Regions from separate parts of the Mycobacterium sp. NGS49 genome, predicted to be linked through region 2. Evidence: predicted binding sites of a transcription regulator. Region 2 holds the regulator's gene; the other holds the start of a gene.
What was found. The regulator HspR, encoded in region 2, represses chaperone genes until heat shock. The targets are predictions, from matches to a motif close to ANNTGAGTNNNNNNNACTCANNT.
Positions count from the first base shown of each region.

Region 1: the regulator HspR is predicted to act here: its motif matches at 2,517-2,539, upstream of clpB (ATP-dependent chaperone ClpB).

Region 1 is NZ_JCALCX010000013.1:189,551-193,757, forward strand. Features, by position in the region: gene clpB (ATP-dependent chaperone ClpB) at 1-2,457, opposite strand, end outside; gene AC5Y7D_RS16020 (FAD-binding oxidoreductase) at 2,780-3,940, shown strand; gene AC5Y7D_RS16025 (aldose 1-epimerase) at 3,957-4,207, shown strand, end outside.
Region 2 is NZ_JCALCX010000065.1:400-4,606, reverse strand. Features, by position in the region: gene dnaK (molecular chaperone DnaK) at 1-236, shown strand, start outside; gene grpE (nucleotide exchange factor GrpE) at 233-883, shown strand; gene dnaJ (molecular chaperone DnaJ) at 927-2,096, shown strand; gene AC5Y7D_RS30185 (heat shock protein transcriptional repressor HspR) at 2,096-2,485, shown strand; partial or broken gene AC5Y7D_RS30180 (beta strand repeat-containing protein) at 2,486-4,207, opposite strand, start outside.

The sequences.
Region 1 (4,207 bases), on a different contig from region 2:
GATGGCCTGCTGCACCAACCGGCGTAACGGGCGTGCGCCGTACACGGGGTCGAAGCCCCGGTGCGCCAGCCACTGCTTGGCCGGCAGCGACACCTCGAGCTGCAGGCGGCGCTGCGCCAACCGCTTGTCCAGCTGCTTGAGCTGGATGTCGACGATCTGCACCAACTCGCCGGGCTCGAGGCCGTGGAAGATGATCACGTCATCGAGCCGGTTGATGAACTCGGGCTTGAACGCCGACCGCACGGCGGCCATCACCTGCTCCTCGGTACCGCCGGACCCCAGGTTGGAGGTCAGGATGAGGATGGTGTTGCGGAAGTCGACCGTGCGGCCCTGGCCGTCGGTGAGCCGACCCTCGTCGAGCACCTGCAGCAGCACGTCGAAAACGTCCGGGTGCGCCTTTTCGATCTCGTCGAACAGGATCACCGTGTAGGGACGCCGCCGCACCGCCTCGGTCAGCTGACCACCCTGGTCATAGCCGATGTAGCCGGGAGGGGCACCGACCAGGCGGGCCACCGAGTGCTTCTCGCCGTACTCGCTCATGTCGATGCGGACCATGGCGCGGTCGTCGTCGAACAGGAAGTCGGCCAGCGCTTTCGCCAACTCCGTCTTACCCACACCGGTGGGACCGAGGAACATGAACGACCCGGTGGGCCGGTTGGGGTCGGCGACCCCGGCCCTGGACCGCCGTACCGCGTCCGACACGGCCTGCACGGCCTTCTTCTGCCCGACGACGCGCTTGCCCAGCTCGTCCTCCATCCGCAGCAGCTTGGCCGTCTCGCCTTCCAGCAGCCGGCCGGCCGGAATGCCCGTCCACGCCGACACCACGTCGGCGATGTCGTCGGGACCGACCTCCTCCTTGAGCATCACGTTCTCGCGGGCTGTGCCGCTGCCGGCGGCCAACGGTACTGCGGCGTCGAGCTTCTTCTCGACCTCGGGGATGCGGCCGTAGCGCAGCTCGGCGGCCTTGGCCAGGTCACCGTCGCGCTCGGCGCGCTCGGACTCCCCGCGCAGCTCCTCCAGCTGTTCCTTGAGCTCACGGACGATGTCGATGGCGTTCTTCTCGTTCTGCCACCGCGTGGTCAGCTCGGCCAGCTCTTCCTTCTTGTCGGCCAGTTCTGCGCGCAGCTTCTCCAGCCGCTCGGCGGATGCATCATCTGATTCCTTGGCCAGCGCCATCTCTTCGATCTCCAGCCGGCGCACGAGGCGCTCGACCTCGTCGATCTCGACGGGACGCGAGTCGATCTCCATCCGCAGCCGGCTGGCGGACTCGTCCACCAGGTCGATGGCTTTGTCCGGCAGGAAGCGGGCGGTGATGTAGCGGTCGCTCAACGTAGCGGCCGCGACCAGCGCGGAGTCGGTGATGCGCACACCGTGGTGCACCTCGTAGCGCTCCTTGAGGCCGCGCAGAATGCCGACGGTGTCCTCCACCGACGGCTCGCCGACGAACACCTGCTGAAAACGCCGCTCCAGTGCGGCGTCCTTCTCGATGTACTTGCGGTACTCGTCGAGCGTGGTGGCGCCGACCAGCCGCAGTTCGCCGCGGGCCAGCATCGGCTTGATCATGTTGCCCGCGTCCATCGCCGATTCGCCGGTCGCACCCGCGCCGACGATGGTGTGCAGCTCGTCGATGAACGTGATGATCTGCCCCGCGGAGTTCTTGATGTCGTCGAGGACGGCCTTGAGCCGTTCCTCGAATTCACCTCGGTACTTCGCGCCGGCCACCATCGAGCCCAAGTCGAGCGAGATGACGGTCTTGTCGCGCAGGCTCTCCGGTACGTCGCCGGCGACGATGCGCTGGGCCAGGCCCTCCACGATCGCGGTCTTGCCGACACCGGGCTCACCGATGAGCACCGGGTTGTTCTTGGTACGCCGGGACAGCACCTGCACCACTCGACGGATCTCGTTGTCGCGCCCGATCACCGGGTCGAGCTTGCCCTCACGGGCCAGGGCGGTCAGATCGGTGGAGTACTTCTCCAGCGCCTGGTAGGTGGCTTCGGGGTCGGCGCTGGTGACCCGCGCGCTGCCGCGCACCTTGACGAACGCCTCCCGCAAGACCTGCGGAGATGCCCCGTGACCGGTCAGCAGCTTGGCGACCTCGGAGTCACCGGTGGCCAGTCCGACCAGCAGGTGCTCGGTGGAGACGTACTCGTCGTCCATCTCGGTCGCTAGTTGCTGACCGGCGGTGATGGCCGCCAGCGACTCCCGGGACAGCTGCGGCTGCGAACTGGAGCCGCTGATCTGCGGCAGCCTTTCCAGCAGACGCTGCGCCTCGGCGCGGACGGTGGCGGGGTCGACACCGACAGCCTCCAGCAAAGGTGCGGCAATCCCGTCGTTCTGCGTCAGCAGCGCCATCAGCAGATGTGCGGGCCGGATCTCGGGGTTGCCGGCGGCCGAAGCCGCCTGCAGCGCCGAGGTCAGTGCCGCCTGCGTCTTGGTTGTCGGGTTGAAAGAGTCCACGACCCCTCCATTCGTATGCGTAGGTATAGAGACCTTGTTGCGTACTAGAACGCCGTCAAGGTTGAGTCTGTTCCGCTCAACCCTAACTTTTTTTCCCGAGGTGCGCGACCACCCTGCGGACAGGCCGTCGGAGCTGTTGCTGAACTGTTTTCCGGGGAGCCGACGCTCCGTGTCGGAAGTTGGCGAGGGCCGACGGTGGCGCGGCGGCACCCGCCGCGTCGGCGGTGCGGCGGCCGTGGCGGACCCATAGACCGATAGCAACGCAGTCCGGCCGGGCTCGGCCGGCCGCGCCCGGCGGGCTCTCGGCCTAGAATCGGCGTCCGTGGGCCTCGAGGACCGGCATGCGTTGCAGGTGCTGCGCGACGCCTTCAGACCCGAGGACACCGCAGTCGTCCACCGCTTCTACACCCAGTGGTTCGCCCTGGACACCTCGGTCCGCGACCTGTTCCCGCCCGAGATGTCCGGTCAGCGGCTGGCTTTCGCCCAAGCGATGTACTGGCTGTACGGCGAGCTCGTCGCCCAGCGCGCCGATGAGCCGGTGACTTTTCTGGCCCAGCTCGGCCGTGACCACCGCAAGTACGGCGTGCTCCCGGCGCACTACCAGACGCTGCGCCGCGCGTTGTACTCCACGCTGCGCACCCACCTCGGCAGCGCGTGGACCGATGCGGTCCGAGAGGCCGCCGACCAGTCACTGAACCTGTTCGTCGGGGTGATGAGTGGCGCGGCAGATTCCGATGATGCGCCCGCCTGGGTGGACGGCACGGTCATCGAACACACTCGGGTCTCCCGCGATCTGGCGGTCGTCCGGCTGCATCTGGACCGCCCGCTGCGCTACCACCCCGGGCAATACGTCAACGTGCAGATTCCGCAGTGTCCGCGCCGGTGGCGCTTCCTGTCCCCCGCCATACCCGCCGACGCTGGTGGCGGCATCGAATTTCACGTCCGCGTCGTTCCCGGCGGCCTGGTGAGCCACGCGATCGTCGGCGAAACCCGGCCCGGTGACCGTTGGCGGCTGTCCGGCCCGCACGGCGGCCTGCACGTCGACCGCGAAGGCGGGGATGTGCTGATGGTGGCGGGCAGCACCGGCCTGGCTCCATTACGGACGCTGATCATGGATCTCAGCCGCTTCGCCGTGAACCCCAGGGTGCATCTGTTCTTCGGCGCCCGGTACCGCTGCGAGCTCTACGACCTGCGGACGCTGTGGCAGGTCGCTGCGCACAATCCGTGGCTGTCGGTCTCGCCGGTGTCGGAATACAACAACGATCCCGCCTGGGCCGCCGACTATCCCGACGTATCGCCGCCACGCGGACTGCATGTGCGCCAGACGGGACGGTTGCCCGAGGTGGTCACCCGGTACGGCGGCTGGGGCGACCGGCAGATCCTGATCTGCGGCGGGCCGGCCATGGTCCGCGCGACGAAGGCGGCACTGATCGCCAAAGGCGCCCCACCCGAACACATTCAGCACGACCCGTTATCGCGGTAGGCCCCGAGGAGGACGTGTGCACGTCGTCACGCTGCGCGACCCGTCGTCACCGGTGGCCGCCCAGTTCGTGCCGGAAGCCGGCATGATCGGCATTTCGCTGACCGACGCCGGAACGGAGTTGCTCGGCCAGCGCCGCGGCCTGCAGGCATACCTCACGGCAGGCAAGACGATGGGCATTCCACTGCTGTATCCCTGGGCGAATCGATTGGGCGCCAACACCTATACCGCCGAAGGCGCGACGGTGACGCTGCAACCGGGCCAGAACGG
Region 2 (4,207 bases):
TGGAAGCCGCGGTCAACGAGGCCAAGGCGACACTAGGTGGTGACGACATCGGCGCGATCAAGTCGGCGATGGAGAAGCTGGGCCAGGAGTCCCAGGCGCTCGGACAGGCGATCTACGAGGCCGCCCAGGCCGAGGGTGCCGCTGCCGGCGGCGGCCAGCCCGGCGGCTTCGAGCAGGGCGGCCAGGACGACGTCGTGGACGCGGAGGTGGTCGACGACGACCGGGAGTCCAAGTGACCGACGACTACCCACAGGAGCCGGTGACGGTCACCGACAAACGGCGGATCGATCCCGAGACTGGTGAAGTTCGGCAGGGTTCTCCCGGCGCTCCGGCGCCGGGAGAACCGGCTGCGGCCGCTGGTTCGTCGGACCCCTCGTCGAGCAAGGTGGCTGAGCTGACCGCCGACCTGCAACGGGTGCAGGCGGACTTCGCCAACTACCGCAAGCGGGCGATGCGCGACCAGCAGGCCGCGGCCGACCGGGCCAGGGCCGCCGTGGTCGGCGAACTGCTGCATGCGGTGGACGACATCGAACGGGCGCGCAAGCACGGTGATTTGGAGTCCGGGCCGCTCAAGGCCGTGGCCGACAAGCTGATGAACGTGCTGACCGGCCTGGGACTCAAGCCGTTCGGTGCCGAAGGCGAGGACTTCGACCCGGTGCTGCACGAAGCCGTGCAGCACGAGGGCAGCGGTGGCCAAGACGCCAAGCCGGTGATCGGAACGGTGATGCGACAGGGCTACCAGCTGGGCGAGCATGTGCTGCGCAACGCGCTGGTCGCCGTCGTCGAGACCGTTCCAGACGGGCCAGGTGACAGCGCGAACCAGTCAGCCCGGGAAACCGGACAGGCCGACACGACCGATAACGCCGACGGCTCCGGTGATTAAGGCACAGAATCAACAAACGAGGAAGGTAAGGAGGTGACGCGGTATGGCTCAGCGCGAGTGGGTCGAGAAAGACTTCTACAAGGAGCTCGGCGTCCCCTCTGATGCCGACGCCAAGCAGATCAAGACTGCGTATCGCAAGCTGGCCTCCGATCTGCACCCGGACAAGAATCCCGCCGGCGCGGAGCGGTTCAAGGCTGTCTCCGAGGCGTACAGCGTCTTGTCCGACGAAGCAAAGCGCAAAGAGTACGACGAGACCCGCCGGCTGTTCGCCGGCGGGGGCTTTGGTGGCCGTCGGTTCGATGCGGGCAACTTCGGCGGCTTCGGCGGAGGTGGTGATGGCGCCGAGTTCAACCTGAACGACTTGTTCGACGCCGCCGGCCGGTCCGGCGGCGCAAATATCGGTGACTTGTTCGGTGGCCTGTTCGGACGCGGTGGCAGCACCCGGCCCAGCCGGCCGCGCCGCGGCAACGACCTGGAGACCGAGACGGAACTGGATTTCGTCGAGGCCGCCAAGGGCGTAGCGATGCCGTTGCGGCTGACCAGCCCGGCGCCATGCACCAATTGCCACGGCAGCGGCGCGCGCCCGGGCACCAGCCCGAAGGTGTGTCCCAACTGCAACGGCGCGGGCGTGATCAGTCGCAACCAGGGTGCCTTCGGATTCTCCGAACCGTGCACCGAATGCCGGGGCAGCGGTTCGATCATCGAGCACCCGTGCGAGGAGTGCGGCGGCAACGGCGCGACGACCCGTACCCGAACCATCAACGTGCGGATACCGCCGGGCGTCGAGGACGGGCAACGTATCAGGCTGGCCGGACAAGGCGAGGCCGGGCTGCGCGGCGCCCCGTCCGGCGACCTCTATGTGACGGTCCATGTACGGCCGGACAAGGTGTTCGGCCGGGACGGCGATGACCTCACCGTGACCGTTCCGGTCAGCTTCACCGAATTAGCTTTGGGCTCAACGCTTTCGGTGCCCACCCTGGACGGCAAGGTGGGTGTCCGGGTGCCCAAGGGTACCGCGGATGGCCGTATCCTGCGGGTGCGCGGGCGCGGTGTGCCCAAGCGCAGCGGCGGCAGCGGCGATCTGCTCGTCACCGTCAAGGTGGCGGTCCCCCCGAACCTGGAGGGCGCGGCCCAAGAGGCGCTGGAAGCCTATGCTGCGGCCGAAAGATCCAGTGGGTTCGACCCCCGGGCTGGATGGGCAGGTAATCGGTGATGGCTTCCGATTCCAGAAAGAACGAGTCCTCGCGGACCTTTTTGATTTCGGTGGCCGCCGAGCTGGCCGGCATGCATGCGCAGACCCTGCGCACCTACGACCGGATCGGCCTGGTGAGCCCGCAACGCACCCCCGGTGGCGGGCGCCGCTACTCCGAGCACGATGTGAACCTGCTGCGCGAAGTGCAACGCCTGTCCCAGGACGAGGGTGTCAACCTCGCCGGCATCAAACGCATCATCGAGCTGACCAATCAGGTCGAGGCGTTGCAGTCCAGGCTCAAGGAGATGGCCGAGGAATTGGCGATGTTGCGCGCCAACCAGCGACGGGAGGTCGCGGTGGTGCCCAAGAGCACGGCGCTGGTGGTCTGGCAGCCGCGTTCGCGCCGGTAGCTACGGGCTCTCGCCGAGGATTCCGGCCAGTTCTTTGCCGACGTTGCCGAAACCGGAGACGAAGGCATTCGTCAGCATGTCGAGCACGGTCGTGTTGTAGAAGCCCGACATGAAGTTGCCCAGGTTCGCCCAGCCGGATTCCAGGGTGCCGAAGTTCTGGAACCCGGACACGTCGACCCCGCCGGCGTTGAGCCATCCCGAAGACTGGCTGAACGCGTTTCCGAAACCCGATACGGCGCCGTTGGCGGCGTTGAAGAAGCCCGAGGCGCCGCCGGCGCCGGAGTTGAAGAAACCGGATGACGGCACCGGACCGGTGTTGAAGAATCCCGGGGTCTGCCGCAAACCGAAGCCGAAGGTGAACGGCCCCAGATCGCCGTTGCCCGCCAGGTTGATCGGGTTGGAGATGTTGAAGACCAGCGGCGTTTCGGGGTTCAGGACGCTCGGATCGATGGTGAACGGGCCGAGGTGCTGGGTGGTGATGTGGATCGGCGGCAGCGTGCCGCTCAGCACGCAGCCGACGAACGGGATGTAGATGATGCAGATCGTGACCACCAGGCTGATGGGTATATCGAACTCGGCGATGGTGAACATGTCCTGGGTGACTGCGTTGATGGTTCCCGTGATCGGGATCTCGATGTCGCCCGCAATGCTGTAGTCCCACGGAATCTTGGGAATCGTAACGTCGTACCGGAAATCGCCCAGACCCTGGTAGTCGCCGCGCCAGAAGAAGCCGTTGCTGTAGTCGCCGCCGTTGAAGCCGCCGGTGTTGAAGTCGCCGTAGTTGCCGAAGCCGGTGTTGGAGTTGCCCGTGTTGATCCAGCCGGTGTTGTAGTTCCCCGGGTTGAAGCCGCCGGTGTTGTAGCTGCCCGGGTTGAAGCTGCCGGTGTTGACGTTGCCGGAGTTGCCGATGCCGGTGTTGAAGTTCCCCGAGTTGCCGAAGCCGGTGTTGACCAGTCCGGTGTTGAAGAACCCGGTGTTGACCTGACCGCTGTTGCCGATCCCGGTGTTGAACTCCCCGGAGTTGCCGATACCCCAGTTGCCTTCGCCGGAGTTGAAGAAACCGACGTTGTTGGTGCCGGAGTTGAACAAGCCGAAGTTGCCGGTGCCCGAGTTGAACCCGCCGAATCCGACCTGGGCGTTGCCGGAGAGACCGATGCCGATATTTCCGTCGCCGGTGTTGCCGAAGCCGATGTTGTTGGTACCGGTGTTGCCGAAGCCGACGTTGAAGCTGCCGGTGTTGCCCCAGCCGAAGTTCTGCATCGCAGCGGACAGGCCCGACCCCGAGTTGCCGAACCCGACGTTGCCGAAGCCGATGTTGCCGGGCCCGAAATTCTGGTCGCCGATGTTGCCCCAGCCGATGTTGAGGCTGCCGATGTTGCCGCCACCCACGTTGAAGCTGCCGATGTTGGCGTTGCCCAGGTTGAAGGTGCCCAGGTTTGCGTTGCCGAGGTTGAAGAAGCCGTCGTTGGCCGCGCCGAGGTTGAAGCTGGTTTGGGACACGCCGTCGCGGAAGAAGCCGGCGAGGTCGACGCCGAAGTTTTGTCCGCCCGAGATGTTCGCCGGGACTGCACCGCCGGTGTTGAGCCAACCCGAGAGGGTGCTGCCCAGGTTGGAGAACCCGGACTGCATGGAACCGAAGTTCTGTAGCCCGGAGTTCCCGATGGCAGCGGTGGCGAAGTTGTAGAAGCCGGAGTTGTTGCCGTAGTTCAGCAGGCCAGACGC